One region of the Erwinia sp. TECH1 genome, then DNA from elsewhere that is predicted to be linked to it. Evidence: predicted binding sites of a transcription regulator. Region 1 holds the regulator's gene; each other region holds the start of a gene.
The links. Region 1 encodes PurR, which represses purine synthesis genes. Its sites were predicted from a motif close to CANGCAAACGTTTGCNTG; they were not measured.
Positions count from the first base shown of each region.

Region 2: a site for PurR is predicted at 3,386-3,403, ahead of pyrD (quinone-dependent dihydroorotate dehydrogenase). Genes of this name have one in related genera too.
Region 3: a site for PurR is predicted at 2,165-2,182, ahead of purT (formate-dependent phosphoribosylglycinamide formyltransferase). Genes of this name have one in related genera too.

Region 1 covers NZ_JBSRZK010000001.1:2,105,649-2,115,547, forward strand. Annotated here, with positions in the region: gene punC (purine nucleoside transporter PunC) at 1-1,078, opposite strand, end outside; gene punR (DNA-binding transcriptional activator PunR) at 1,193-2,101, shown strand; gene purR (HTH-type transcriptional repressor PurR) at 2,132-3,157, opposite strand; gene ACVWZ0_RS09940 (C40 family peptidase) at 3,477-4,259, opposite strand; gene ACVWZ0_RS09945 (Grx4 family monothiol glutaredoxin) at 4,620-4,958, shown strand; gene rnt (ribonuclease T) at 5,020-5,670, opposite strand; gene gloA (lactoylglutathione lyase) at 5,774-6,181, opposite strand; gene nemA (alkene reductase) at 6,392-7,489, opposite strand; gene eptA (phosphoethanolamine transferase EptA) at 7,550-9,217, opposite strand; gene ACVWZ0_RS09970 (DUF1289 domain-containing protein) at 9,349-9,588, shown strand; gene sodC (superoxide dismutase [Cu-Zn] SodC) at 9,663-9,899, shown strand, end outside.
Region 2 covers NZ_JBSRZK010000001.1:1,776,743-1,786,641, reverse strand. Annotated here, with positions in the region: gene rlmKL (bifunctional 23S rRNA (guanine(2069)-N(7))-methyltransferase RlmK/23S rRNA (guanine(2445)-N(2))-methyltransferase RlmL) at 1-237, opposite strand, end outside; gene ACVWZ0_RS08350 (YcbX family protein) at 373-1,488, shown strand; gene ACVWZ0_RS08345 (cell division protein ZapC) at 1,485-2,027, opposite strand; gene pyrD (quinone-dependent dihydroorotate dehydrogenase) at 2,190-3,200, opposite strand; gene ssuE (NADPH-dependent FMN reductase) at 3,575-4,126, shown strand; gene ACVWZ0_RS08330 (sulfonate ABC transporter substrate-binding protein) at 4,137-5,105, shown strand; gene ssuD (FMNH2-dependent alkanesulfonate monooxygenase) at 5,102-6,247, shown strand; gene ssuC (aliphatic sulfonate ABC transporter permease SsuC) at 6,255-7,046, shown strand; gene ssuB (aliphatic sulfonates ABC transporter ATP-binding protein) at 7,043-7,831, shown strand; gene pepN (aminopeptidase N) at 7,896-9,899, opposite strand, start outside.
Region 3 covers NZ_JBSRZK010000001.1:2,802,162-2,812,060, forward strand. Annotated here, with positions in the region: gene ACVWZ0_RS13235 (tellurite resistance TerB family protein) at 1-549, opposite strand, end outside; gene ACVWZ0_RS13240 (sugar phosphate isomerase/epimerase family protein) at 758-1,588, shown strand; gene ACVWZ0_RS13245 (YebG family protein) at 1,742-2,086, opposite strand; gene purT (formate-dependent phosphoribosylglycinamide formyltransferase) at 2,225-3,403, shown strand; gene ACVWZ0_RS13255 (bifunctional 4-hydroxy-2-oxoglutarate aldolase/2-dehydro-3-deoxy-phosphogluconate aldolase) at 3,637-4,275, opposite strand; gene zwf (glucose-6-phosphate dehydrogenase) at 4,483-5,958, opposite strand; gene ACVWZ0_RS13265 (MFS transporter) at 6,450-7,673, opposite strand; gene ACVWZ0_RS13270 (ATP-grasp domain-containing protein) at 7,692-8,960, opposite strand; gene ACVWZ0_RS13275 (aminotransferase-like domain-containing protein) at 9,118-9,899, opposite strand, start outside.

The DNA of each region.
Region 1 (9,899 bases):
TGGCGAGCGGGTTAGCAATAAAACCGGAAACAATCATGCTGGCGACGAAGCAGAGACCAAGCTGCAGCGTGTTTTGCAGCGCGGCTGCTTTACCGCTGGCCTGCGGAAAAGGCAGCAGCGCATTCGCCACCACAATCGGATAGATAGCGCCGTTGGCCAGCGCCATACCGCAAAACGGCAGCAGCAGCGCCCAGGTCGAAGGCGTTTCCACCTGTGCGGCGATGAAAAACGCGCCCACGCTGAGGGCATACAGCGTCAGCAGCCAGGGCAGCAGCGAAGCGCCTTCGGTCTGCTTCAGCAGCGCCCGACAGCCGTAGCCGCCGGCGAGAAAGGCCAGCGTCTGCGGCACGTAGCTAAGGCCGATATCGCCCGGCGACATGCCCAGTTCGGCCAGAATAAATGGCGAACCGGTCAGCCAGGCGAAAAAGCTGGCGGAGCAGGCGGCGTAAATCAGCACGTTGCCGCTCCAGATCGGTGACTTCAGCAGCGTGAAGAAACCTACTTTCGCCTCTTCTTTATGCTCTTTTGGCGCAGGCGTCGACAGAAAAAGCGTGGCGACCAGCAGGATCAGGGCCAGCAGCAGCAGCGCCAGGAAAATCGACCGCCAGGCAAAGTGGTTCAGCAGCCAGGCACCCAGCAGCGGGGCCAGCGCCGGCGACAGCGCCACCAGCGGCATAATAGTGGCAAACACGCGGTTGGCCTGCGCGCCGGAATAGCGATCGATTACCAGCGCCTGCCAGCTGACGGCGGCGGCGCAAATGCCTACCGCCTGTAAAAAGCGCAGCGTCAGCAGCATGGTGGTGGATTCCGCCCACCACATTGCGCCGCAGCTGACGGCAAACAGCCCCAGCCCCATCAACAGCACCGGCTTGCGGCCAATGCGGTCGGAAAGCGGCCCCCAGAACAGCTGCGCGCTGGCAAACCCGGCCAGGAACAGGCTGAGGCTGGCGCTGATGACGCCCGCTTCGGTTTGCAAATCCTGCTGCATCGCCGTAAAGGCGGGCAGATACATATCGGTGGCAAGAAAACCCGCAACGCTGAGCAGCGCGAGGTAAAGTAAAAATCCTTTCGACGGCATGAGATTTTGCTCTTTTTTATCAGGTGAATAGCGGACGGCAGTGTAAAAGAGTGCGATAGCGGTTGTGAAACGGTAATATTTGCGTCTTGCGTTCAAAAATTTTGCAGGAAGAATATGTGGTCAGAACACTCGCTTGAGGTGATTGATGCGGTCGCCCGAACCGGCAGCTTTACCGCCGCAGCGGCGGAGCTGCATCGCGTTCCGTCCGCCATCAGCTATACCGTGCGCCAGCTGGAAGAGTGGCTGGCGGTGCCGCTGTTCGAGCGGCGTCACCGGGACGTGGTCTTAACGGCGGCGGGCGAGGTCTTTATTCAGGAAGGGCGGAGTGTTATCAAAAAAATGCTTGCCACGCGACGCCAGTGTCAGCAGGTCGCCAACGGCTGGCGCGGCCAGCTGAATATTGCCGTCGATCGCATTGTTAAAACCGCGCGTACGCGCCAGCTGGTGGTGGATTTTTACCGACATTTTCCCGATATGGAACTGCATCTTTCACCGGAGGTATTCAACGGCGTATGGGATGCGCTGGCCGACGGCCGGGTTGACGTGGCGATAGGCGCGACGCAGGCCATTCCGGTCGGCGGACGCTTCGCCTTTCGCAATATGGGAATGCTCAACTGGCGCTGCGTGGTGAAGGCGGATCATCCGCTTGCGCAACACCGGGAGAAGGTTAGCGAGGAGGCGATCCGGGAGTGGCCTTCGCTGGTGCTGGAAGATACCTCGCGCGCGCTGCCGAAAAGAACCACCTGGACGCTGGATAATCAGCGACGGCTGGTCGCGCCGGACTGGGAGAGCGCGTTTGATTGCCTGCTGGCCGGGCTGTGTGTCGGCATGGTGCCGGGGCATCTTGCGCAACCGCTGCTGCAAAACGGCTCGCTGTGCGAACTGAGGCTGGATCCGCCTTTTCCGGATAGCCCCTGCTGCGTCAGCTGGTCGGAACAGCAGGCGTCGCCAGCGCTGCGCTGGCTGCTGGATTATTTAGGCGAAACGGAAACGCTGAACAGCGAATGGCTGCGGGAGGCGTAAAAGACGGGCAGCGGATGGCCGCCCGTGCGCTTAGCGACGGTAGTCGAGGAAAGGGCCGTCCGCTACGGAGCGACGTTCAATCAGCGTCGGATGCACTTCAATCGTCTGCGGCTCTTCGCGTTTGCTGGTAATACGATCGAGCAGCATATTGAAGGCCGTTGCGCCCAGACGCTCTTTCGGCTGGTGGACGGTGGTCAGCGCGGGGGTAAAGTAGCGCGAGTTGCGCACGTTATCATACCCGATCACCGAAATATCCTGCGGTACGCGCAGGCCCATCTCGTCTGCGGCGCAAATCGCGCCCATCGCCATCACGTCGCCGCCGCAGAATACCGCGGTAGGACGCTGTTTTTGCGCCAGCAGCTGCTGCATGGCGCGATAGCCCGATTCCGGCTCAAAATCGCCCTGAACCAGCCACTCTTCGCGCAGCGTAATCCCCGCTTCGTTCAGCGCCTTGAGGAAGCCGGCATGACGACCGCCGCCGGTATTGCGCTCCATATGGCCCGGGATCACGCCGATATCGCGGTGGCCGCGATCGATCAGATAGCGGCCTGCCAGATAACCGCCTTCAAAAGCGTTATCGAGAATAGTGTCGGTAAAATCGCCGCGCGACTCGCCCCAGTCCATGACGACCATCGGGATGTTGCGGTGATCTTCCAGCATCTTAATCAGCTCATCCGGGTACTCGGCGCACATGACCAGCAGGCCATCGACGCGTTTTTGCGCCATCATCGACAGATAGGCCTGCTGCTTTTCCAGTTCGTTATGCGCGTTGCCCAAAATCAGCGTATAGCCTTTGGCAAAACAGCTGTGTTCAACCGCCTCAATAATTTCGGCGAAATAGGGCGCCTCGCTGGAGGTCGCCAGCAGGCCAATGGTTTTGGTGTTATTGACCTTCAGGCTGCGGGCCACGGCGCTGGGCGAATAGTGCAGCGCTTTGATCGCTGCCCAGACGGCTTCCCGCGTGTCTTCAGCGACAAAGCGGGTTTTATTAATGACGTGGGACACCGTGGTGGTTGAGACACCGGCGCGTTTGGCCACATCTTTTATGGTTGCCATGGAAAAAGACTCCTGCGCTGTTCAGTAAGTCACTGAAAAGCGGTTTGTTAAACGATTGCCTGGAATGATGATAATCCTGATATAAGTTGCGCATAATTTGTTGCGGAATGGTTATAACAGGAGGGAGTTCAGGGTGGCGAAACAGACTTGAGCAGAACATCATGTCGGCTAAATGCCTGTTGCGCAACAAACCGTGGATTCTAACAAGAGCAGGCGCAGAACACGAGGGTTTTAGGGCAACAGGCGAAAATTTTGCGCAAATAAGAGTAAACCGGCCCGGATCGTTTGCGCGATCCGGGCCTCCAGCCTGCTGAGTGGGCTAGCGGATAGTTTTCGGCGTCATGACGCGGCGAGCGCCGACGTAGTGCTGCTCCCAGTAATCTTCGCTGAGCATACTCACCTGGATATCCTTGCCGGTACGCGGCGACTGGATAAACTTGCCGTTGCCCAGGTAAACGCCAACGTGATCCGCCGAGGCGCGGCCGTTGATGCTGAAAAATACCAGATCGCCTTTTTCCAGCTCGTTGCGCTTGATCGAAGCCGCATCCCGCAGATGGTACATTTCGTTAGCGGTGCGAGGGATCTTAAACTTCACCAGATCTTTATAGGCATACCAGACCAGACCGCTACAGTCGAAACCGGTCTTGGGCGAGGTGCCGCCCCAGAGATAGGGCTTGCCCAGCTGGTTCATCAGCTTGCTCATCGCCGTTTCGCGGGCTTTCTGATAGCGGGCGCGATGCGCTTTGCTGAGCTTAAGCGGGGCCGAGGCCGAGCCGCTGGTTAAGGCTTCCGTCTCTTCGTTGCGCAAGCGATGACGACCATAGCGTTTCTTGGGCGGCAGCGCAGCGGCGACGGTCTGCGTTTTTTTGCGCAGCTTAAACTTTTTAGCAAGGGGCGAACGGCTTTTGGTTGGGCTGGCTTCTTTTACTTTACGTGTAGAGGTTTTCACCGGGCGGCGCTTGCGGCGATCGTCTTCACGAGCAGGCGTGGCGCTGTCTGCTTTGTGGTGGTCCGCTTTAACGGCAGCGTGTGGCGATGCGTGCGCCACAGACATAAACAGCTGGGCAAAGGCCAGCATCAGCAACGTGATGAGTAAACGCATCTTTACCATTAACAGTTTGTGCTCCCGCCAGTGGCAAGAGCATGGCTAAATAAGGAGATCTGCGCCTGGGCAGTCAGTCAGGACGATTCTAATCGAACTCTTTACTAAAAAGTAAGGCCTTTTTTGTTTCAATCGTCGCAAAGCGGTAAAAGCTGTAAAATTTAGCCTGTTCAAACATTTATCTGCGCAAATTTGCCGCTGATATTTACAGTTAACGCAGCACCGCCGGACCGAAAATGGTATTTTAACATTTTGTTTTCCGACCGTAGCGTCAGCGGGCGACTGAAAATGACATTTTCATCACGCTCGCAGACTCGCTACACTATACAGACACGAAGTAGCCGATTGAGGAAGGCATTTATGAGCACCATTGAGAAGATTGAGCGCCAGATCGCAGAAAACCCGATTCTGCTGTATATGAAAGGTTCCCCAAAACTGCCAAGCTGCGGCTTTTCCGCGCAGGCCGTACAGGCGCTGTCCGCCTGCGGCGAGCGTTTCGCCTATGTCGATATCCTGCAGAATCCGGAAATTCGTGCTGAGCTGCCTAAATACGCCAACTGGCCGACTTTTCCACAGCTGTGGGTAGACGGCGAGCTGGTCGGCGGCTGTGACATCATTATTCAGATGTTTCAGGCGGGCGAACTGCAGCAGCTGATCAAAGAGACGGCGCAGAAATATCCTTCCGACGCAACAGAATAAAACGTTGCGCTAAGCGAAGAGACTATCGGACAGGCCTGACAATGCGTCAGGCCTGTTTTTTTTAGTCGAGGTTCGCCGTTTCCGCCAGCGGCCAGCCGCCCAGACGTTTCCAGCGATTAACCAGCTCACAGAACAGATCGGCCGTCTGCACGGTATCATACAGCGCGGAATGCGCCTGCGAACTGTCGAAAGGCATTCCGGCGGCCGTACAGGCTTTCGCCAGCACCGTTTGCCCCAGCACCAGACCGCTCAGCGCGGCGGTATCAAAGGTGACAAACGGGTGGAAAGGATTACGCTTCAGCCCGGCTCTTTCCGCCGCGGCATTCATAAAATTCAGATCGAAAGTGGCGTTATGAGCCACCATGACGGCACGATTGCAGCCCTGATCTTTGATACCTTTGCGCACGGCTTTAAAGATGGCGTGCAGCGCTTCGTACTCGCTGACCGCGCCGCGCAGCGGATTGGCAGGATCGATGCCGTTAAAGGCCAGCGCTTCGGGTTGCAGAACAGACCCTTCGAACGGCTCAACGTGAAAATGGAGCGTTTCGTCTTTCTCCAGCCAGCCATCGTCGTTCATTTTCAGCGTGACGGCGGCCACTTCCAGTAAGGCGTTGGTTTTGGCGTCGAAACCGGCGGTTTCAACATCGATCACTACCGGATAAAAACCGCGAAAACGGCTGCTGAGGGCGTTAAGTTCGTTCGATTCGGACATCAGGATCTCACAGGCGAAAATTGAGCGCGTATTATGGCAAATTTCGGCATGGGTTGCAGCAGGGGAAGGGGAAAGAAGGGTGCCGGGAAGGCACCCCGACGCGTTACGCGCCCAGGCCGTGGCCCGCGTGTTTGTTTTCGATCAGTTCGATTTTATAGCCGTCCGGATCTTCCACAAAGGCGATAATGGTGGTGCCGCCTTTAACCGGGCCGGCTTCACGAGTTACGTTGCCGCCTTCGTTGCGGATACGGTCGCAGGTAGCCGCCACGTCGTCCACGCCCAGCGCGATATGGCCGTAGGCATCGCCCAGGTCATATTTATCCACGCCCCAGTTATAGGTCAGCTCAATCACCGCGCCTTCGCTCTCTTCGGTATAGCCTACGAAAGCCAGCGTGTATTTATATTCGGTGTTTTCACTGGTGCGCAGCAGGCGCATGCCCAGAACTTTAGTATAGAAATCAACGGAGCGTTGCAGATCGCCAACGCGCAGCATGGTGTGAAGTAAGCGCATAACATCCTCTTTGAACAAACGTTATCATCCGATAACAAGCATAGCCTGAATTCCTGCCGTTACGGGAACCAGCAGGCATTCCCGGCGGTAAAACGTCCTTCAGGCCGTTTTACCCGCGTGAGAGAATAGCAGCTATAGCCTGGCGGAAACCAGGAAATGCGTGCTTTCTCGCGCCGTCAGACGTCGGACGGCGATAAAACCCGCAGGCGCTTACAGGAACGGATAGTCCGTGTAGCCTTCTGCGCCGCCGCCGTAAAAGAGTTCCGGGCGTTGCTCGTTCAGCGGCGCGTTCTGCCGCAGGCGCTCGACCAGATCCGGATTGGCGATGTAGTCGCGGCCAAAGGCTACGGCGTCGATCAGGCCTTGTTCAATCAGCGCTTCCGCTTTCTCAGCGCTGTAGCCGCCTGCGCCCACAATCACGCCGGGATAAGCGGCGCGGATCGCCTCGCGGAAGGCATCGCTGTAAGGCTTGCCGCCCGCCCAGTCCGGTTCTGAAATATGCAGATAGGCCAGATTGCGCTTCGCCAGCTCGCCGATGTAGTAAAGCGCGGCGGCTTCCTGATCTTCGCCGTTATCCAGACCGTTAAACGGCCCGAGCGGCGAAATACGAATGCCGATCCGGTCGGCGCGCCAGCCGTCAATGGCCGCATCCACCACTTCCAGCGCAAAGCGCGTGCGATTTTCCACGCTGCCGCCGTAGGCATCCGTGCGCTGGTTAGACGCGGGCGAAATAAACTGATGCATCAGGTAACCATGCGCGGAATGCAGCTCCACCAGGTCAAAATCCGCTTCGCGCGCGTTGATCGTGGCCTGACGGAAATCGTTGATCACGTCGTCGATCTCATCCAGACGCAGCTCGCGCGGCGTGGAGGTCGCTTCACGGATTGTCCGGCCCTGGTCATCGCGCAGAGAGGTGCGGGTTTCGGCATTGATGGCGGAAGCCGAAACGGGCGCTTTACCTTCCGGTTGCAGGCTGCTGTGGGAAATACGTCCGGTATGCCACAGCTGCACCGAACTGTGGCCACCTTCCTGATGGATGCCGGCGTTAATCGCTTTCCACGCGGCGATCTGCTCGGCGGTATGCAGGCCGGGCGCGCCGGCGTAGCCTTTTGCCTGGAAGGAAATCTGCGTGGCTTCGGTGATCACCAGCCCGGCGCTGGCGCGCTGGCGGTAATATTCACCCATCAGCGGCGTAGGAATATCGCCCGGTTCGATGCTGCGCAGGCGCGTCAGCGGCGCCATAAAGATGCGGTTAGGCACCACAATCGCGCCAAGTTTTAAAGGGGTAAAAAGTTTTTTCAGCTGCATTTATCGCTCCTGGGAAACCGGCTGCCAACCGCCGATACGGCGGTGGCAAAGCCAAAATTTTCAGTGACTATTGAGCGTAGTAGAGAAATTGCCGCTACCTGCAACGGTACGGCACGAACGGATCATATCCAGCGCGGGCTGGTACTCTTTGGTTTCAATATTCATCATTCCCAGCAGCGTATGGAAAACGTTGTCCTGCGACACCGCCGCGCCGGAAGCCTGCCGCAGGCAGGTACTATTGATGCCAAAGGCGCTGGCGTAGCCGTCAGAAAGCCACAGCAGAAAGGGAATATGCGTCTGCTGAGTGGGCGCAATCAGATAAGGCGCGCCGTGCAGATACATCCCACGCTCGCCCAGCGATTCACCGTGGTCGGAAAGATAAATCAGCGCGACGTTGTAGCGGCTGCTGTAGGTCTTCAGCAGGCCAATGGTGTCATCCAGCATCGAATCGGTATAGACGAGCGTATTGTCATAGGTATTGACCAGCGCCTGGCTGTCACAGTCCTGGATCTGGTTACTGTCGCAGGTCGGAGTAAAGGGCCGCTTGTCTGCCGGATAGCGCCGGTAGTAAGCCGGGCCGTGGCTGCCCATCTGATGCAGCACAACTACCGTGTCGTTTTTCATGCTGTCCAGATAGCGATCCAGCCGCCACAGCAGCACGTCGTCAAGGCAGTAATCGTCACGGCAAAAGTTCTTCAGCTGCCAGCGCGTCATGTCGGTATGCGGCACGCGGTCACAGGCGCCCTTACAGCCGCCGTCGTTTTCCCGCCACAGCACGCTGACGCCCGCATGGGCCATTACGTCCAGCAGCCCTTCCTGATGGCGCGCCAGGCTGGCATCGTAATGCTCGCGCGGCATATTGGAAAACATACAGGGTACGGAAATGGCCGTTTCCGTCCCGCACGAAGTGGCGTTGGGATAATAGATGACGTTATCTTTTGCCAGCTTCGGATTAGTGTTGCGCACATAGCCGCCGAGTGAAAAATTTTCCGCCCGCGCCGTTTCGCCCAGCACAAACACCACCAGCGTTTTTTTCTGCTGCGCTAAAATCTGCGGGCCTTTACGTGCATCCTGGCCGATTTTAATCAGCGTGCGATCGCCGTCAAACCAGCGATTATCAATATAGTGGCCAATGCCGCTGACGATATTGACCGGCGTAATCATCTTCACCAGGCCTTTATTGTTACGGATAAGCGAGGCGTAATCTTTATAAAACAGCGCGGCGACCAGCAGGATCGCCAGCAGCGCAGCCAGGGCCGTTCCGGTGCGAAAAGCGATATTCATCCACCATGGACGCCGCGTTACAATCCTGACCCGCCAGATAAGCAGCGCGGGTAGCAGGCCCAGCAGAAGCAGCCAGAGGATATAGCGCAGGCTGAACAGGGCGGTCGCTTCCTGCAGATCCGTTTCAAACACGTTCTGGATCATATTGGTGTCGATAACGGTGCCAAAGCTGTAAATAAAATAGTTGGCCGCCGCGCTGACGATAGCCAGAAAAATTAACAGGGGTTTTCTGATCCACGGCAGGGCGGCCACGCTAAAAATAAACAGAAATCCGCAGAACAGCACCAGCGGCATGGTGGCAGCGAAAAAATAATCCTTCAGCTCGCTGTAAGGGATACGCTCCCAGGCGTGAAAAAAGAACAGCGCATTCGGGATAAGCGTAAAAAACAAGGCAGCATAAAAGTTAAAACTGATTTCATTGCAGCGTAAAGCAGTCAGCTTCATAAAGGTTCATCAGCAGTAAGCGGTGAATGAGCATAGCTTTGTTAGCACAATTAAACATTAACTGAGGCTAAACGATGTTAAAAGACTAACATTAATATTACATTTAAATTTTCCCTGCATAAGGAGCGACGTTGGCCGAACAACTGGAGTTTTTCCCCGTTCCCAGCCCGTGCCGGGGGATCTGTCAGAGCGACGATCGCGGCTACTGCCGTGGCTGCCTGCGTAGCCGCGAGGAGCGCTTTAACTGGATGAAGTTCAGCGATGCGCAAAAACGCGAGGTGCTGCGGCTTTGTCGTCTGCGCTGGCAACGACTGTATCGTGTCGGCAAACCGGCCGAGCCGGACGAACCGGAACAGCCTTCTTTGTTTTAGTAGACAGATTCTTATGCAGTTCTGCAAATAGCGGCCAGGCTTATAGCTTCCACAGCAAAATGTGAGGAAGTGTAATGAGACGTATAAACCTGCTTATGGTATCGCTGGCCTTTTGCGGCCTGGCCCAGGCCGCCAGCGAAAAAGTCGATATCAGGCTTGCCACCCCTGAAGGCGCGGGCGACAGTATTGGCCAGGTAACGATAGCAGAAACGGCCTATGGCCTGAGCTTTACGCCGCAGCTGAAAGATTTACCTGCGGGTATTCACGGCTTTCACGTACACGCCAACGGCAGCTGCGATCCAAAAACCACC
Region 2 (9,899 bases), 330 kb from region 1:
GATAGCCTGTACGCCCAGATAGAGATCCAGGTCGCTGTATACGCCGCATTCGGTCAGCGGCAGCAGGATGCGGGAAGCCAGGCGGCTCCACATCAGGCTCTGATACATCAGACGATCGTCGCCCTGAAAATGTACGCCGCCCTGGACAATCTGGCAGCCCTCGGCCCCCAGCGCTTCCAGTTCACTTTTTAACAGCTCTTCGAGCCCACGCGCCGTACTGGCAAACAGAGAATTCATAACATCACTTATCATCTGGAAAATTGCTGCGCATTATAGCTAATCCGGGGCGCATGTCATAAAGTTAGCTTCTTTTCGTCAGCCGCTCCCGGCTCTTTTTTCGCGCTGGCGTTTTCTTTCCTGCTGGAGAGCACCATGATTAGCCTGTCCCGTCTGTTTATTCATCCCGTAAAATCCATGCGTGGCACGCAGGTTTCTCATGCTCAGGCGCTTGCCAGCGGCCTGGCCTTCGATCGTATTTTTATGCTTACCGAGGCGGACGGCACCTTTATTACAGCGCGTCAGTATCCTGAAATGGTGCTTTTTACGCCCGCGCTGCTGCCGGACGGTCTGCTGCTGGCGGCGCCGGACGGCAGCAGCGCCACCGTTCGCTTTGCGGATTTCGCCGCCGAGCCTGCGCCGGTGGAAGTCTGGGGCAACCATTTCACCGCGCTGATTGCGCCTGCGCCAATCAACAGCTGGCTGAGCGGCTTTTTTCCGCGTCCCGTGCAGCTTCGCTGGGTAGGACCAGAGATGACCCGGCGCGTGCAGCGATTTAGCGAGGTGCCGCTGGGCTTTGCCGACGGCTATCCTTATTTGCTGATTAATGAGGCCTCGCTGCACGATTTACGTAAGCGTTGCCCGGCCGGCGTAAAGTTGGAGCAGTTCCGTCCAAACCTGGTGGTAACGGGCACGACGGCATGGGCGGAAGATCGCTGGGCAACGGTGCGCATCGGCGGCATCCTTTTTGACGCACCGAAACCTTGCAGCCGCTGCATTTTTACCACTGTCAGCACGGAGCGCGGCCGCAGGCATCCCACCGGCGAGCCGCTGACAACCCTGCAAAAATTTCGTACCGCGATGGATGGCAGCGGCGATGTCGATTTTGGTATCAACCTGGTGGCACGCAACAGCGGCATCGTGCGGGTGGGTGACGAGCTGGAGGTGGTTGCCGATAAACCGGCACGCCTGTATGGCGCGGGTGAAGTGGCGGAATCGCTGGAAGCGGTTGCCGCAGCGCAGGAAAGCGTCACCCTCAGCTGGGAAGGCGAGCGCTTCAGCGGCAACAATCAGCAGGTTTTACTGGAGCAGCTGGAGATGCAGGGTTATCGCATCCCCTACTCCTGCCGTGCGGGCGTTTGCGGCAGCTGCCGCGTCCGGCTGGCGTCCGGCCAGGTTCGGGCGCTGAAGAAAGGCGCGCTGCGCGAGGACGGCACGCTGTTAAGCTGTAGCTGCGTCCCGGACGGCGACCTGGTGCTGTTGGCGCGTTAAACGGCGCGGGCGAAGGTGAAAATATGCTGGCTGATGGCGGGCAGCAGGCGATCGTGCATCACCTTGATAGCATCGCCCAGCACCATCGTTTTGCCGCCCAGCTGCAGCTCCGGCTGCGCCAGCAGGCACAGCGCGGCATTTTCGCCCGCTTCCACCACCAGCAGCGTGGCTTCTTCGCCCGTCTCGCACAGGCGTACCGCTACCAGCTCGCCATCCTGCGGCGTACAGTGACGCGGATGCGCGGAAAAGTGCCAGCTTTTAGGCATCTGCGGCTTCAGAAAACGCAGGGCAACCAGCGCGTTCAGCACCAGCTCGGTACGCTGCCATTCGGTCAGGTCGCACGTCAGGCATTTTTCTGCGAAGGTGGAAAACAGGGCGGCGTCGTCGACGGAGAATTGCGCGGCGTTAAAGGCATCGGGCGTCAGCATTTTACGAGGGAAGCGTGAGCGGAACAGCGCGCCTTCCGCCATAGCCAACATCATGCGTTCCTGTTCGTCATCGAAGAACCAGCGCCAGCTGTCGTCAGGTTTAATCCTCATGAAGTATCCCGTAATGATCGTCAGGTCGGCTATTTATCGCGAGGTCAGCGAACACGCGATCCGCCCCGTGCCAAAATAGTCTGAATAATGCATAAACAGGAGAAAATATAAACGAGCCAGAGGGGAAAATAAACCCCCTGGCCCCGTTAAGCCTGCATTTAATCAAATATGACTGACAATTTCTTTAATCAGCGGCGGCCCTTTGTAAATAAAACCGGAATATATCTGCACCAGCGAGGCGCCCGCCGCCATTTTTTCTTTGGCTGCCACCAGCGAATCTATGCCGCCTACGCCGATAATCGGCAGCCGGCCCTGCAGTTCCTGCGAGAGACGGCGAATGATTTCCGTACTTTTCAGCTGTACCGGACGCCCGCTCAGGCCGCCCGTTTCTTCGCTGTATTTCAGGCCGCTAACCAGCGAACGATCCAGCGTGGTATTGGTCGCGATTACACCATCAATATTATGCCGCACCAGGCTGTCGGCAATTTGGATAAGTTCTTCTTCAGCTAAATCCGGCGCAATTTTGACCGCTACCGGCACATATTTTTGATGCTGATTTTCCAGCGCCTGCTGTTTGTGCTTAATCGCCTGCAAAAGATCGTCCAGCGCTTCACCATATTGCAGCGTGCGTAACCCTGGCGTATTCGGCGATGAGATGTTGATCGCAATATAACCTGCATAAGGATAAACTTTCTCCATACAGATTAAATAATCTTCTTTACCCATTTCGACCGGCGTATCTTTATTTTTGCCGATATTGATGCCCAGAATGCCGTCGAAGCGAGCCTGCCTGACATTATTGACCAGCTGGTCCACGCCCAGATTATTGAATCCCATACGATTAATAATGCCTTCCGCCTCTCTGATGCGGAACATACGCGGCTTATCGTTCCCCGCCTGTGGTCGTGGCGTCACGGTGCCGACTTCAATAAAGCCAAAGCCCATTGCGCCGAAGGCGTCAATACATTCACCGTTCTTATCCAGCCCCGCCGCCAGGCCCAGCGGGTTTTTGAACGTCAGGCCCATGCAGTTGACGGGCTTAAAAGGAAGAGTTTGTCGAACCAGATGAATAAGCGGCGTTCCGGTTATCCGGTGCAGCTGCTGAAGGGTCAATTCGTGCGCACGCTCGGCGTCGAGCTGAAAAAGCGCGTTACGAACCAGGTTATACATGATCGCTCCTGAGTAGCCCATAATGCCGGGCCGGAAAAGGACTAACGGTTGCCTCAGCAACCCTGAAAACTGTGCGGTCGACACGCCTTCTTCGCTTTTATACGTTATCAGATACAAAGAACAGCGGCCTTCGACATGCGCAGCAACGCTGCAGGCGCGGGGGAAAATGGTAAAGTCCTTTGCCGGGAAAGTAAAACGTTTGCGTGCCCCCATCCCTCTCTTTTTCCGCACTTTCCTGTTATCTGTTTTTCGCTTAGTCAAAAAGTAACTTAAATATGCCGGATAAATCATTTAAGGCGTCCGTCACACTCTGCCAGGATAGTTCCATAAGTTCAGGAATTATTTTAATCAATAACTTTTGGTTATAAGGAGAGATGATGCGCGTTATTACTCTGGCAGGCAGTCCTCGCTATCCTTCGCGGTCAACCGCGCTGCTGACCCTGTGCCAGCACGCGCTGGAGCAACGAGGCGCCGAGGTGATCCCCTGGAACCTGCATAACTTTCCTCCAGAGGATTTGCTTTACGCCCGCTTCGACTCGCCTGCGCTGCTGGCTTTAAAAGAGGATCTGGCTAACGCCGATGGGCTGATCGTCGCCACGCCGGTTTATAAAGCCTCTTTTTCCGGCGCGTTAAAAACCCTGCTCGACTTACTGCCGGAACGCGCGCTGGAGCATAAAGTGGTGCTGCCGCTGGCGACCGGCGGCACCATCGCGCATATGCTGGCCGTGGACTATGCGCTAAAACCGGTGCTTAACGCGCTGAAGGCGCAGGAGGTGCTGCACGGCGTGTTTGCCGACGACAGCCAGATTAGCCATTACGATCGCCAGCCCGAACTCTCTCCGCTGCTTGCCGAACGCATTGCGGAATCACTCGACACCTTCTGGTATGCGCTGTCGCGTCGTCATCAGCGGCTGGCCGCAGCGGTATAAGGAAGCGCCCATGAGCCTGTTTACACGTTTTGTCTCGGCGCTGGCTTTCAGCGCGCTGCTCACAGGCGGCGCGCTGGCGGACGAGGCCGCGCCTGCCGCTTTCCGTATTGGCTATCAAAAAGGGTCGGTGAGCATGGCGCTGGCCCGCTCGCATCAGCTGCTGGAAAAGCGTTTCCCTCATACGCAGATTAAATGGATTGAGTTTCCGGCCGGCCCGCAAATGCTGGAAGCGCTGAATGTTAACAGCATCGATTTAGGCAGCACGGGCGACATTCCGCCAATCTTCGCCCAGGCGGCCGGCGCCGATCTGCTTTATGTCGGCTCAGAGCCGCCCAAGCCACAGTCCGAAGTGATTTTGGTAGCCAAAAACAGCCCGATTAAAAGCGTCGCCGAACTGAAAGGCCATAAGGTGGCTTTCCAGAAGGGCTCCAGCTCGCATAATTTACTGCTGCGCGCGCTGACCAAAGCCGGGCTGAAATTCAGTGATATTCAGCCTGCCTATCTGACGCCTGCCGATGCCCGCGCGGCTTTCCAGCAGGGCGATGTCGATGCCTGGGCTATCTGGGATCCCTACTATTCCGCCGCGCTGTTGCAGGGCGGCGTGCGGGTGCTGGCCGATGGCGACGGGCTGAACCTGACCGGTTCGTTTTATCTGGCGACCCGCCCCTTTGCTGAAGCCAACGGCGCTTTCGTGCAGCAGGTGCTGGAGACGTTCAGCAAGGCCGACGAGCTGACCCGCAGCGATCGCGAGCAGAGCATTGCCCTGCTTTCGCAAACTATCGGCCTGCCGAAACCGGTTATCGCCAGCTATCTCGATCACCGTCCGCCGACCGTTATCGGCCCGGTCAGCGAGAAAACCGTACAGGCCCAGCAGCATACCGCCGATCTCTTTTACGCTAACCATTTAATGCCGGTGAAAGTCGATATCGCCAGCCGTGTCTGGCATGTCGCCGCCGCTACGCAAGGAGTCCCACAATGAGCCTTTCCGTTTTCTGGTTTCTGCCCACGCATGGCGATGGTCACTATTTAGGCACGACGGAGGGCGCGCGTCCTGTCGACCACGCTTATCTGCAGCAAATTGCTCAGGCTGCCGATCGTCTGGGTTTTGGTGGCGTGCTGATCCCAACAGGGCGTTCCTGTGAGGATGCCTGGCTGGTGGCCGCGTCGCTGATCCCCGTGACGCAGCGCCTGCGTTTTCTGGTTGCGCTGCGTCCCGGCGTAATCTCTCCTACGCAGGCCGCGCGCCAGGCCGCCACGCTGGATAGGCTGTCAAACGGCCGTGCGCTGTTTAACCTGGTGACCGGCGGCGATGCGGAAGAGCTGGCGGGCGACGGCGTCTTTCTGGATCACCGTGAGCGCTATGTTGAGTCGGCGGAATTTACCCGCGTCTGGCGTCGCGTGCTGGAAGGCGAAACGGTGGATTACGAAGGCAAGCACGTGCACGTTCGCGGCGCCCGGCTGATGTTTCGGCCCGTGCAGCAGCCGCGTCCGCCGTTATGGTTTGGCGGCTCTTCAGAACCTGCTCAGGATCTGGCAGCGGAACAGGTCGATGTCTACCTGACCTGGGGCGAACCGCCGGCGCAGGTCAAAGAGAAGATTGAGCAGGTGCGGGCGAAAGCGGCGGCCCAGGGCAGAACGGTGAAGTTCGGCATCCGCCTGCACGTTATCGTGCGGGAGACCAATGAAGAAGCCTGGAAAGCGGCAGATCGTCTGATTTCGCATCTGGATGACGCCACTATTGCTAAGGCGCAGGCCGCGCTGGCAAAAACCGATTCGGTTGGTCAGCACCGCATGGCCGCCCTGCACGGCGGACGTCGCGATAAGCTGGAGATTTCACCCAACCTGTGGGCGGGCGTTGGGCTGGTGCGCGGCGGCGCGGGCACCGCGCTGGTCGGCGATGGCGCTACCGTAGCGGCCAGGATGCAGGAGTATGCCGATCTGGGCATTGAGACGTTTATTTTGTCCGGCTATCCACACCTGGAAGAGGCCTATCGCGTCGGCGAGCTGCTGTTCCCGCATCTCGATTTGAACGTGCCGGAAGTGCCGCAGCCGAACAACATTACCGCGCACGGCGAAGCCGTAGCGCATGATTTCGCTCCACAAAAAGTGTCGCAGAGCTGAGGTGGCTATGAGCAAACCGCTTAATCGTATCGGCAATCAGCTGATCCCATGGGCACTGCCCATTGCGCTGGTGATCGTGTGGCAAATCGCCTCACAGACCGGCTGGCTTTCTACCCGTATTTTGCCTTCGCCAGAAGCCATAGTGATTACGTTCTGGAAGCTGTCGGCCAGTGGCGAGCTGTGGCAGCACCTGGCGATCAGCAGCTGGCGTGCGGCGGTCGGCTTCAGCATTGGCGGTTCCATCGGCCTGATCCTCGGCCTGATTACCGGCATGTCGCGCCTGGGCGAACGGCTGCTGGACACGTCGGTGCAAATGCTGCGTAACGTGCCGCACCTGGCGCTGATCCCGCTGGTGATCCTGTGGTTTGGCATTGACGAATCCGCCAAGATTTTTCTGGTGGCGCTGGGTACGCTGTTCCCTATTTATCTCAATACCTATCACGGCATCCGCAATATCGATCGCGGCCTGGTAGAGATGGCCCGCAGCTATGGCCTCTCCGGCTGGAGCCTGTTTATTCAGGTGGTGCTGCCGGGCGCGCTGCCCTCCATTATGGTCGGCGTGCGCTTTGCCCTGGGCCTGATGTGGCTGACGCTGATCGTGGCGGAAACCATTTCCGCCAACTCCGGCATCGGCTATCTGGCAATGAACGCGCGCGAATTTTTGCAGACCGATATCGTGGTGGTTGCCATTATCCTGTATGCCCTGCTCGGTAAACTGGCTGACGTCAGCGCGCTGTTACTGGAACGCGTCTGGTTGCGCTGGCATCCGGCTTATCAACTTAAAGAGGAAAACGCATGAGCGAGTTAACGTCTTCTCCAGCGCGTCTTAACGCCGGTACGCCTCTGATCGTTAACCGCGTCAGCAAGCAGTATCACGGCCGCACCGTGCTGAATAACATCGATTTGCATATTCCTTCCGGCCAGTTTGTGGCGGTGGTCGGACGCAGCGGCTGCGGTAAAAGCACCCTGCTTCGCCTGCTGGCCGGGCTGGAAAAAAGCAGCGCCGGCGAGCTGCTGGCCGGTAGCGCGCCGCTGAGCGAAGCCAGAGACGATACCCGCCTGATGTTTCAGGATGCGCGCCTGCTGCCGTGGAAAAGCATTATCGATAACGTTGGCCTGGGATTGAAAGGCCGTGCCTGGAAAAGCGACGCGCTGGAGGCGCTGGCAGCCGTCGGCCTGGCGGAACGCGCCAACGAATGGCCTGCGGCGCTGTCCGGCGGGCAAAAGCAGCGTGTGGCGCTGGCCCGCGCGCTGATCCACCGGCCGGGTTTGCTGCTGCTGGATGAGCCTTTAGGCGCGCTGGATGCGCTGACGCGTATTGAAATGCAGGATCTGATCGAGTCGCTGTGGCAGCAGCATCATTTCACCGTGCTGCTGGTCACCCATGACGTCAGCGAAGCCGTGGCGATGGCTGACCGGGTGCTGCTGATTGAAGAAGGCAATATCGGGCTGGATTTGGTAATCGACCTGCCGCGCCCGCGCCGTAAAGGCTCCGTGCGGCTGGCAGAGCTGGAAGCGAAAGTGCTGGATCGCGTCATGAAACGCTCGCCGGTGGAAGAAGAAAAACGCTACGCGCAACGCTGATTTACGCCGTTGCTAAAAGAAAAAGCCCCGACTGTCGGGGCTTTTTGTCATTTACGCCGGACGATTAGTCCTGAAGCGCCTTGCTGATTTTTTCGTAAAGGTCGCCGGAAAGGTTCTCCAGTGCCTTTAACTTCTCAAGCGCGCCGCGCATCAGCGCCTGACGGGCTTCGTCGTAGCGTTTAAAGCGGATCAGCGGCTCAATGATGCGCGAGGCAACCTGAGGATTGCGCGTATTCAGATCGGTCAGGATCTCCACCAGGAACTGGTAACCGCTACCGTCAGCAGCGTGGAAGGCGGAAGGGTTAGCCGAGGCGAACGCGCCGATTAGCGAACGGATACGGTTTGGATTGCTTAGCGTAAAGGAACGATGGCTGAGCAGCGCGCGAACGCGGCTAAGTACGTCCGCAGCCGGGCTGGTGGCCTGCAAAGTAAACCACTTGTCCATCACCAGGCCATCTTTATGCCAGCGCTCGTCGAATTCGGCCAGCAGCGTTTCCCGGCACGGCAGCTGCGCGGCAACCGAGGCCGTCATCGCCGCCAGCGAGTCGGTCATATTGTTCGCCTGACGGAACTGGGCGGTAACCAGTTTCTCGGCCAGCCCTGTTTCGCCGAAGGCCAGGTAGTTGAGACAGGTATTTTTCAGCGCGCGCTTGCCGATATCGGCATGATCGATACGATATTCGTCCACACGATGCGCGTTGTAAACCGCCAGCCACTCATCCGCCAGCTCCGTAGCCAGCGTGCTCAGCAGCGCACGGCGCACTTCCGCAATGGCTACCGGATCGATTACCTCAAACAGCTCGGCAATTTCGTTTTCGCCAGGCAGCGTCAGGATCAGCGCCATCAATGCCGGATCGCTGTTTTCCTCCAGCAGCACGGCGCGGAAAGCATCGGCAACGTGCAGCGGCAGCGAAAGCGGCTGGCCCTGCTGGAAGCGGGCGACGTTCAGCCTGATATGGGTCGCCAGCAGACTTTGCGCGGCATCCCAACGTGAGAAATCGTTACGGGCATGGCGCATCAGGAAAGTCAGCTGCGCATCGCTCCAGTTGTAGTCCAGCTTCACCGGCGCGGAGAATTCACGCAGCAACGAGGGGATCGGCTGCTGATAAACCTCGTCGAACACAAAGCTCTGGAACTCTTCCGTCACGTTCAGCACATGATGAACCGGATGACCATTGTGCTGCAAAGGAATGACGTTGCCTTCACTGTCGTAAAGCTCGATATCCAGCGGAATATGCAGCGGCAGCTTGTTTTTCTGATCGGCCGTTGGCGGCGTCATTTGGGTAACGTGCAGCGTGTACTGTTGTAGCTCGGCGTTATAGTCATCGCGTACGGAAAGCACCGGCGTGCCGGACTGGCTGTACCAGCGGCGGAACTGGGAAAGATCGACGTTGGAAGCATCCTCCATCGCCTGCACAAAATCGTCGCAGGTCGCTGCGCTGCCGTCGTGGCGCTCGAAGTAAAGCTGCATGCCTTTCTGGAAATTCGCCTCGCCCAGCAGGGTGTGCAGCATACGAATAACTTCAGACCCTTTTTCATACACGGTCAGCGTATAGAAGTTGTTCATCTCGATCACCTGCTCAGGGCGGATCGGATGCGCCATTGGGCTGGCGTCTTCGGCAAACTGCGCGCCGCGCATCACGCGCACGTTATCGATACGATTGACCGCGCGAGAGCCGAGATCGGAACTGAATTCCTGATCGCGGAATACGGTCAGGCCCTCTTTCAGGCTAAGCTGGAACCAGTCGCGGCAGGTGACGCGGTTGCCCGTCCAGTTGTGGAAATATTCGTGGCCGATCACCGCCTCAATGCCCAGATAGTCTTTATCCGTCGCCGTTTCCGCTTTCGCCAGCACGTATTTAGAGTTAAAGACGTTCAGGCCTTTATTTTCCATCGCGCCCATGTTGAAGAAGTCGACGGCAACGATCATAAAGATATCCAGATCGTATTCCAGGCCGAAACGCTGCTCGTCCCACTTCATGCTGTTTTTCAGCGAGGTCATTGCCCAGTCGGCGCGATCGAGGTTGCCGCGATCCACGAAGATCTCCAGCGCAACATCCCGGCCGGA
Region 3 (9,899 bases), 700 kb from region 1:
ATAGCTGCGCTCCATAAAGTGATCGACATCAATGACCAGATTACTGAGGAAGTAGAGTTCCAGCGCTTCCTCTTCGTTTTTCACATCCTGCGCCAGCATTTTAGGATCCAGCGGCATATCGATAGCGCGCTGCAACAGCTGCTCGCCTTCCGCGCCCAGCCCCGTCTGATGAATATGCTCATTGATGGCCTTACGTTCTTCGCCGTCAATATGCCCGTCGCTTTTTGCCGCAAACACCAGCGCCTGCACCAGCCGCTCCGCGCGTCTGTCCACTGCGGTGGCCTGCTGCCCAAACTGCGGCTCTTCACGATGCGTTTCGCTGACGCGCTGCTTGTACTTGTTCCAGAGCAGCGCGCCCGCCGCCGCGCTGCCGCCAATAATCAGCGCGTTTTTACCGTATTTGCTCAGCAGGTTACGGGAAGATTTATTGGCGATCAGCAGCCCGGCCAGGCCGCCTAAAGCGCCCGGCGCCAGCATTTTACTCAGGCCCTCGCCGCCGCCCTTGCCTTTCCCTAACACGGTTTGAATTTGTTGCAGCCAGTTAGTCATATGCTCTCCTTATTGTAAAAAAACCAGCATAGAGCGGCTAACGTCAGGAAGCGTCAAGTCAGGCAAAGCCTGGAAAACCTTTAGCGCGCTGATGAGGCTGGCGAATCGGCACAGGTCGCTATACTTGTCAGCAGGCGAGAGTCAAAAGGTCGGACCGTTTACCGGCTCTCTGTCCATTTTTTTGCTATTGAGCTTTAAGGGGAACAGGATGCGTTTTCAACATAATCCACTTTTTATTAATACGGTTTTACTGAGCGGCACAACGGAAGAGAAAATTATCGCCGCCGCTCAGGCTGGCTTCAGCCAGCTGGAATTGTGGCGGCAGGATGTGGACCCGGCTGAAGGTACGCCTCAGGCTGTAGCCAGCCTGCTTGAGGAACAGCGGCTTGCCCTGACGGATTACCAGGTGCTGCTGGATTTTGACGGCGCACCGGACGATCAGCGCGAGGAAAAACGCCGCGACGCGCTGAAAATGATGGAGACAGCGGCGGCGCTGGGCGCCACCACCCTGCTGACGCCAGCCTCTACGCAAAAAGAGTGTATCGCCGGGCGTGAAGAAGAGGATATTCGCTGGCTGGCGCAGGAAGCGGGAAAGCGTGGGCTGCGGGTCGCCTTTGAGGCGATGGCATGGAGCACCCATATCAATACTACGGCCGCCGCCTGGCAGCTGGTACAGCGTATTAACGAGCCTAATCTGGGCCTGGTCGTGGATGCCTTCCATATTTTTGTACGCAACCGAACCGTGGCCGACTTAAACGGCATCCCGATGGACAAAATTTTCCTGGTACAGCTTTCCGATTTAGCCACGCTGCCTTCCGGCAGCGAACTGGTGGAAACGGCAAGGCACCATCGGCTGTTGCCGGGCCAGGGCAACTTCCCGCTCTATACGCTGCTGGACTATCTGGAAGCGGAAGGCTACAGCGGGCCGGTTGGGCTGGAAGTCTTTAATGATGAGATTAAACAGCGCTCGCCTTCCGATGCGGCGAAAGAAGCCATGCACGCGCTGAAACGCTGCTGTGCGCAGGCGACAATCGCCTGAACCTGAAAAGCTGTGGTCTGTAAACGCTAAACAGAAAGATAAAAAGCCTGTCCGAGGACAGGCTGCTACTGATAACGCCCTCTTATCAGGGCATCTGGTAGCGACAGGGCTGGTAAACAAGCCACAACGTCACATACTACAGACGAGACCGCCTCAGGCTGCTTTAATGCGCCCCGCTTTGGGCTTCTTCTCTTCCGCATCGGCATCGGCATCCTCAGCGGTTAACGCAGCGACTGACGCAACGGGACGGGAGGACTCCGCTTCCGGCATTTTGCTGGTACGCAGGATATGCTGCACGGCATCTTTGTTTTCCGACAGGAACATCCCCAACGCCTCGCGCTGATTTTCATCCATATCCAATGGCGCAGCGCTCAGCCAGTCGCAGAACACTTCGGCCATATCCAGCATTTTGTCATAAGCGTCGGCTTCTTTCTTACTGGCGAAAGTCATCTTTTCCTCACCTTTTCTGACGACAACATATTTGATTTCAACAGCCATAGTGCCCACCTCGTTTAACTGTATTTTTATACAGTATATCAGGCCGGGAATTTTTCTCAAGCCCGGAAATCGGATGAAGACGCAATCGTTTTCGTTTATACTGCGCCCGCATTTTTTCCTCTAATCAGGTAGAGATTTATGACAACTCTTGGTACTGCGCTGCGTCCTGCGGCAACGCGTGTAATGCTGCTTGGCTCTGGCGAGCTGGGTAAAGAAGTGGCGCTGGAATGTCAGCGTCTGGGCGTTGAAGTCATTGCGGTGGATCGCTATGCCGATGCACCGGCGATGCATGTCGCCCATCGCAGTCACGTAATCAATATGCTGGATGGCGAGGCGCTGAAAGCGCTGGTGGCGCAGGAGCGTCCGGACTATATCGTGCCGGAAATCGAAGCCATCGCTACCGATATGCTGATTGAGCTGGAAAAACAGGGGCAGCGCGTGGTGCCGACGGCTCGCGCCGCTCGTCTGACCATGAACCGCGAAGGTATCCGCCGCCTGGCTGCAGAAGAGCTGGCGCTGCCGACCTCTTCTTATCGCTTTGCCGACAACGTGGCGGACTTTAATCAGGCCGCGCAGGAAATTGGCTTTCCCTGCATCGTGAAGCCGGTCATGAGCTCTTCCGGCAAGGGGCAAAGTTTTATCCGCGAGGCCGCAGGGCTTGCTGCCGCATGGGGATATGCCCAACAGGGCGGACGCGCCGGTGCAGGCCGGGTGATAGTGGAAGGCGTAGTGAAGTTCGATTTTGAGATCACGCTGCTGACCGTCAGCGCTGCCGACGGGATCCACTTCTGTGCGCCGATTGGCCACCGCCAGGAAGATGGCGACTACCGCGAATCCTGGCAGCCGCAGCAGATGAGCGAGCTGGCTTTACAGCGCGCGCAGCAGATTGCCGAGAAAGTGGTTATCGCACTGGGCGGGCACGGGCTGTTTGGCGTGGAGCTGTTCGTTTGCGGGGATGAAGTGGTGTTTAGCGAGGTTTCCCCTCGCCCGCACGACACCGGCATGGTAACGCTGATTTCTCAGGATCTTTCGGAATTTGCGCTGCATGTCCGCGCTTTTCTTGGCCTGCCCGTTGGCGGCATCCGCCAGTATGGCCCGGCGGCCTCGGCGGTGATCCTGCCGGAACTGAGCAGCGATAACGTGCAGTTCGCCAATCTGGATACGGTACTTGGCGCGGGCTTGCAGCTTCGTCTGTTCGGCAAGCCGGAAGTTCAGGGCAAACGTCGCATGGGCGTTGCGCTGGCAACCGGTGACGATATTGATGAGGCCGTGCAGCGTGCTGTCGCCTGCGCCGCTGGCGTAAAAGTCAGCGGTTGACGCCGTGCGCGCTACTGCATAATTAGCGTAAAATCTGCGGCTGATGCTGCCCCGCTTCTGCGCTGCTGGCGTAAAAGTCAGCGGTTGACGCTGTGCGCGCTTCTGCATCGTTAGCGTAAAATCAGCGGCTGATGCGCTCCCGCCTCTGTAAAGCTGGCGGCCGGCGCTGTACCCGCCTCAGCAAAAAGGATGGCCGCCAGCCATCCTTTTTTAGTTTTACGCTCTGAACGGCATTAGCGCGCGCCTGCTACCGCCTCTTTAGCCAGCTGCGTAATGCGATCGTAATCCCCTGCTTCCAGCGCATCCGCCGGCACCAGCCACGAACCGCCGATGCACAGCACGCTTTTCAGCGCCAGATAGTCCCGGTAGTTGGCCGGAGAGATGCCGCCGGTCGGACAGAAGCGAACCTGTGGGAAAGGTCCGCTGATGGCCTGGAGCGCTTTCACGCCGCCGTTGGCTTCCGCCGGGAAAAATTTAAACTCGCGCAGGCCGTGATCCATGCCGGCCATCAGCTCAGATACGGTACTGATCCCCGGAATTAGCGGGATTGGCCCTTCCACGGCAGCCTGTAGCAGCGGCTCGGTGATGCCGGGACTGATAACAAATTTCGCGCCCGCCTGGGTCACTTCCCGCAGCTGCTGCACGTTCAGCACCGTGCCCGCGCCGACGATGGCTTCAGGCACTTCTGCGATCATCGCTTTTATCGCATCCATTGCGCAGGCCGTTCTCAAGGTTACCTCAAGCACTTTCACCCCGCCCGCGACCAGCGCTTTCGCCATCGGCACCGCATGTTCCAGCTTGTTGACTACGATGACCGGTACGACCGGCCCGGTGGTAAGAATTTTTTCAGCGCTTGTTTCCCAGTTACTCATCGTCCTGCTTCTCCTGTCAGGCCTGCCTGCTTCAATAAGGCGGGCAAAAACGACGCGCGCGGCGTCCGAAAAGTGATCGTCTGCTACCATACAGGATTATGAGCGGGTGCGTCCATGCGCCAAAGATATTTTTGAAACTGCGGTTCAATTTTTTACAGGCCGACGCCAGGCGTAAAAAAACCCGCCGAAGCGGGTTAGTCGAGCGTTTTATTCGAACTCGTTCCAGGAACGGCCGTCGCGGGTAATCATCGCGACTGAGGCAACCGGCCCCCAGGTCCCGGCCTGATACGGTTTAGGCGCTTCGTTATCGGCCGCCCAGGCTTCCATGATGGAATCGACCCACTTCCAGGCCTCTTCCACCTCGTCGCGACGTACAAACAGCGCCTGGATGCCGCGCATCGTCTCCAGCAGCAGACGCTCGTAGGCGTCGGCCAGGTGCGACTGGTTAAAGGTTTCCGAGAAGCTTAGATCCAGTTTGGTGGTTTGCAGATTGTGCTTGTGATCCAGCCCCGGTACTTTATTCAGGATCTGGATATCCACCCCTTCATCCGGCTGCAGACGAATGGTCAGCTTGTTCTGCGGCAGTTCCTGCCAGGAATCTTTAAACAGATTCAGCGCCGGGTTTTTAAAATAAACCACGACTTCCGAACACTTGGTCGGCAGACGCTTGCCGGTACGCAGGTAGAACGGCACGCCAGCCCAGCGCCAGTCGTCGATATCGACACGAATAGAGACGAAGGTTTCGGTATTGCTGGATTTGTTGGCGTCTTCTTCCTCAAGATAGCCAGGGACTTTTTTGCCCTGCACAAAGCCGGAGGTGTACTGTCCGCGCACGGTTTTATCGCGCACGTTAGTGTGGTCGATACGGCGCAGCGAGCGCAGCACTTTGACTTTTTCATCGCGGATACGGTCAGCGGTCAGATCGGCCGGCGGCGACATCGCAATCATGGTCAGAACCTGTAACAGGTGGTTCTGGATCATATCGCGCATCTGGCCCGCTTTATCGAAGTAACCCCAGCGTCCTTCGATACCCACCTCTTCCGCCACGGTAATCTGCACGTGATCGATGGTGCGGTTATCCCAGTTAGAGGCAAACAGCGAGTTGGCGAAGCGCAGCGCCAGCAGGTTCAGTACCGTCTCTTTTCCCAAATAATGGTCGATACGGAAAACCTGGTTCTCTTCGAAGTATTCGCCCACCTGATCGTTGATCTCGCGCGAGGTTTCCAGCGAGGTGCCCAGCGGCTTCTCCATCACGACGCGTGCAGGCTGCGTGTTCAGTTTAGCGGTGCCCAGACCTTTACAGATGGCGCCGAACGTTCCCGGTGGCATAGCAAAGTAGTTGATGGTGACGCGCTTTTTCTGGTCAAGCATTTTGCCCAGTTTGGTAAAGTGGGCCGCGTCATTAACGTCCAGATTACAGAAGTCGAGTCGGCTGCTCAGCTTATCCCAAAGCGCCTCGTCGATGGTTTCCTTCATAAAGGTTTCCAGCGCTTCACGAACGACTTTGGTATAAGCCGCTTTATCCCATTCCGCGCGGCCCACGCCAATAATGCGTGACTCTTCATGGATTTGTCCGGCTTTTTCCAGCTGGTACAGGGAAGGCAACAGTTTCCGGCGTGCAAGGTCGCCTTTGGCACCAAAAATCACCAGATCGCATGCCTGGGCTGTTTGTGTAACCGCCATTCTATTCTCCTCGTTGCAGGATAAACCCGACCGGCGGATCCCAGCGCGGTCAGGCTTTTAATTTTCTTTCAATACAATGTACTGCTTTTGCCGGGTCGGCGTAAACCTGGCGACGCCCCGCCAGCACAGAGTAGCCAGTCTCAAAGCTTTTTGCCGCCCAATACACAGGCAGTTTGTGCTTAAAATTTCCGCTCGCTTACTAAGCGTTCCGACCAGAAGCACACGGAATATAACGAGGATAATGCGTTAAAATCAGCGAAAAGCAGCTCAACGACAGTTAACTAACGCTTTTTACCGCAGCAAAAAATCATCGATTTCGCCTTTAAAAGAAATCGACGAAACAGATAGTAAAAAAGCACTGTCACTGTTTAAAGTTACAACAGAAGTTGCGCCAGTCTTTTCATAATCCGCCATGCAGCAGTATCCAGAATGTCGCGAAGAGAGCTAAACCTTCCCCCTTGCAGAACGCGAGCATCAGCGATGGCAAAATATCAGCTCGCCTCTTTTGGCACCTGAGGGAAATATTTTTTATAGCCAAACTTTAGTCGACCAACAAAAAGCAGGACTATGGTCAGTACAAACGAGAGCGCAAAGGCCAGTAGAATGATGTTCTGCAGCGTGGTCTTTTCAGAGAGCAGGCTTACGGCGAGGCCGCCTACTGGAATAGAAAGCAAATTCAACATGCCGACCACGCCGATTACCCTGGACAAAATTGCAGCAGGAATAATCGTGCTACGCATAATTCTGATATAAACGCTGAAGCCTCCGTCAAAGGCGCTCAGAAGCGCATAAAGCGCCACGTAAGCATAATAATTACCTGCCAGTCCAAGAAACAGGCCGCTCGCTAATATGATTAACAGTGAAAGTTGCCCAATCAGCGTCACGCTGAAGCGAAGCGTCAACCGAGGAATAAGGTAAAAAAGCAGCACTGACGCTAAAGCCGCAACGCTTTGCATCAGGCCTAACGCTCCCGACTCCAGCTTAAAATGCTTAAGGATAACGGCCGGAGAGATAGCTAAAACCACGCCATAAATGATATTGACAATCCATGTCATAGTGCACAGATAAATAATTTTCTTGTCTTCGAAAAGATAAACAAAGGCTTCGCGATTAGAGCGCAGGATATCTTTGACCTTAGTCACTCCTGCGGATTCAGGCGAGGCAATAGATAATGTTAAAAGGTTCGCGGCCGACAGCAAAAACAGCGCGGCCGAGATTAAAAGAATGCCATTTACGTGTGCGTGGCTATAAATAACAATGGCGATGGCTGGCCCAAGGATCTGTGAAAATTGCTCTACCGTCTGTATCCTGGAATGCACTCTGGCATACTCTTCACGTGGAACATTGGCCGGTATAATGGACTCGATCGAGACAAAATTCAGGACGTAACACAGAGACATGATGGCCATCAGCGTGGTCAGCGTGGCAAATATGCCGGTGATGTTAACCAGTAAAAAAGCAGCCGCCAGGGCTGCGCATCTGAAGACATCTAACGACAAAAATATTTTTTTGAAGTTTTTCCCCTGCAGTAAACTTCCGGCAATCGGAAAAAACAGCACTCGGGGTATCCACTCGATAACAAATGATAAAGCAGACAGGCTGGTCGAACCGGTTGATTTAAGGATAGCCAAAGGAACGGCGAACATCAGAAACTGATCGCAAAGGGCGCCCAGTCCTCTGCTAATGATGAATTTATGAAAATTAAAAGCGCCCAAAACGACTCCTTTACTCTGTTACACAGATTCCGTTATAAAAGTTTGCGCTGAAAGCGTTTTTGCCATTTCAAGATGTCGGGTAAACAGCGTTTCACTTTGCGTTTCGCCCGGCCAGAAAAATTCGATAATACCTTCCCGGTTACGCCACGAGTCCAGCGGAAAAATCTGTTGGCCCTGTACGGCCATGACATTGAGATGCAGGATTTCTTCAGGCAACGAGGCAGGCACGTTTATCTGCGTAAGCCTCCCCGTTTCCGCTTTCATAAAAGCAATAGCGGCAATGCCTTTGGCGGAGTCGAGGCGGGAAGCGAAAACCATTTCAGGATTAATATAGGATGAGACATGCAGCTGATAAGGGTTATAGCCATAAACCTTTTCAACCAGACTCATGATGCTATCACCGCCCGTCCTGGCGGCTACTTCAATAATTTTAATCTCGCCCTTAGCGCTGACTTTGGCTTCGAAATGAGCAATACCGTATTTAATCCCTAACGTACGACAGGTTCTTTCAGCAAGTTCAATAAGATCGCGATGGGAGGTAAATCGGGAAGGTACTACATGCCCCAGTTCAACGAAATGCGGCGGCGCGCCAAGGTATTTATCCGTCACGCCAATAACACGGCTAAAATCAGGGGTATTCAGGACTTCCACACTGACTTCAAACTCATATGCGATAAATTCTTCGACAATAAATAAACTTTCGTCGGCATTGGCTTCGCCATTGATGCTTTTGACATCGGCAATGCTTTTTTCGAAAGCGCGCACCAGCTCTTCTTCCGAAGAAACTTTTATTACGCCCAGGCTGCCCGCCATAAGGCGTGGTTTAATAATGGCCGGATAACCTGTCTGCGCAACGGCGCTACGTAGCTCGTCAAGTTTGGCAACCTGATAATATTTTGGCACCGGCAGGCCCGCATTTTGCAAACATTCCCGCATGATAAATTTATCTCTGCATCTTTCGACAACGGAGAGATCGTTGTGGGGTAATCCGTAATGTTTAGCAACGAAGGCAGCAGTAACTACGGTAAAATCATTGGTAGGAATAACCGCCCTCGGCGTTCTTCCGGTTAATTCCTCGTACCGTATAACTTCCTGTAGAACTTTCTCATGATCCGAGATGGGTGCACAAATATAGCCATCAAAATATTTAAGCGTATGAGAAAAAATAGTATTACTGACGGTAAAAACATCCATTCCTTCAGAAGCGCGTAAAGCGCCGGCAAAGGCACGTTCGCGGAAAGGGACTTCTGCCCCTACCAGAAGGATATAATCGCCATGCTTATTCATAAACTTCCCTCTAAATAATCTTATGTTTTACTGTCTGCCGCTGCATTTTTTACATACGTAACCTGCCCCGTTCATTAACAGCAGGCACGATTAAGGGCGGCAAAAGCCGCGCTGCGATCGAGAACCATTAGCCGTAAAGCTAACGATCCTTATTGGACTATTTTATTTTTTTCAGCGCCCTGGAAATTCGTATCACTGCTTCCCGCGCCGTTTCTGCGGTAAGCATGGAATAAGAGAGCCGCAGTGAATTTTTTTGCGGATCCCGCGCAAAAAACACTTCTCCGGGTACGAACACGACATTTTCTTTAATACATTCCTGCAAAAGCTGCGAGGCGTCGATACCCTCCGCGAGGTGACACCACAGGAACATTCCCCCATCAGGCGTATTCCACGTGATATCGCCGCCTGAATATTCATGTAAGGATCCAATCAGGTAATCGCGTCGGTCTTTGTAGGTGGCCTTTAATATCTCCACTCTTTCATTGATTCTACCGGACTCAATATAATGTGCGGCTATGCTTTGATTTAAAGTAGAAGTATGCAAATCTAATGCCTGCTTGGCGACAACCGTTGCCATGTGGAAATGTTCGGGCACGGCCAGCCAGCCCAATCGTAATCCTGGTGAGAAGATTTTTGAGAAGCTGGACATATAGCAGACGTTATGATTTTTACCGAACAGACTTTGCGCGACAGAAAATATTGAGGGAACGGGGTCACCGCTGAAGCGCAGATGCCCATAAGGATCGTCTTCAATAATAACCACCTGGTATTGTTGCGACAGCTTAGCGATTTTCACGCGCTGTTCATAACTGATGGTATTACCGGTAGGGTTGGCGAAGTTTGGCGTAAGGTAAACCATTTTCACCCCGCCTGCCGCCATCTCTTTTTCCAGCAGGTTCAGTTCAATACCTTCAGAATCATATTCCAGCTCAACGACCG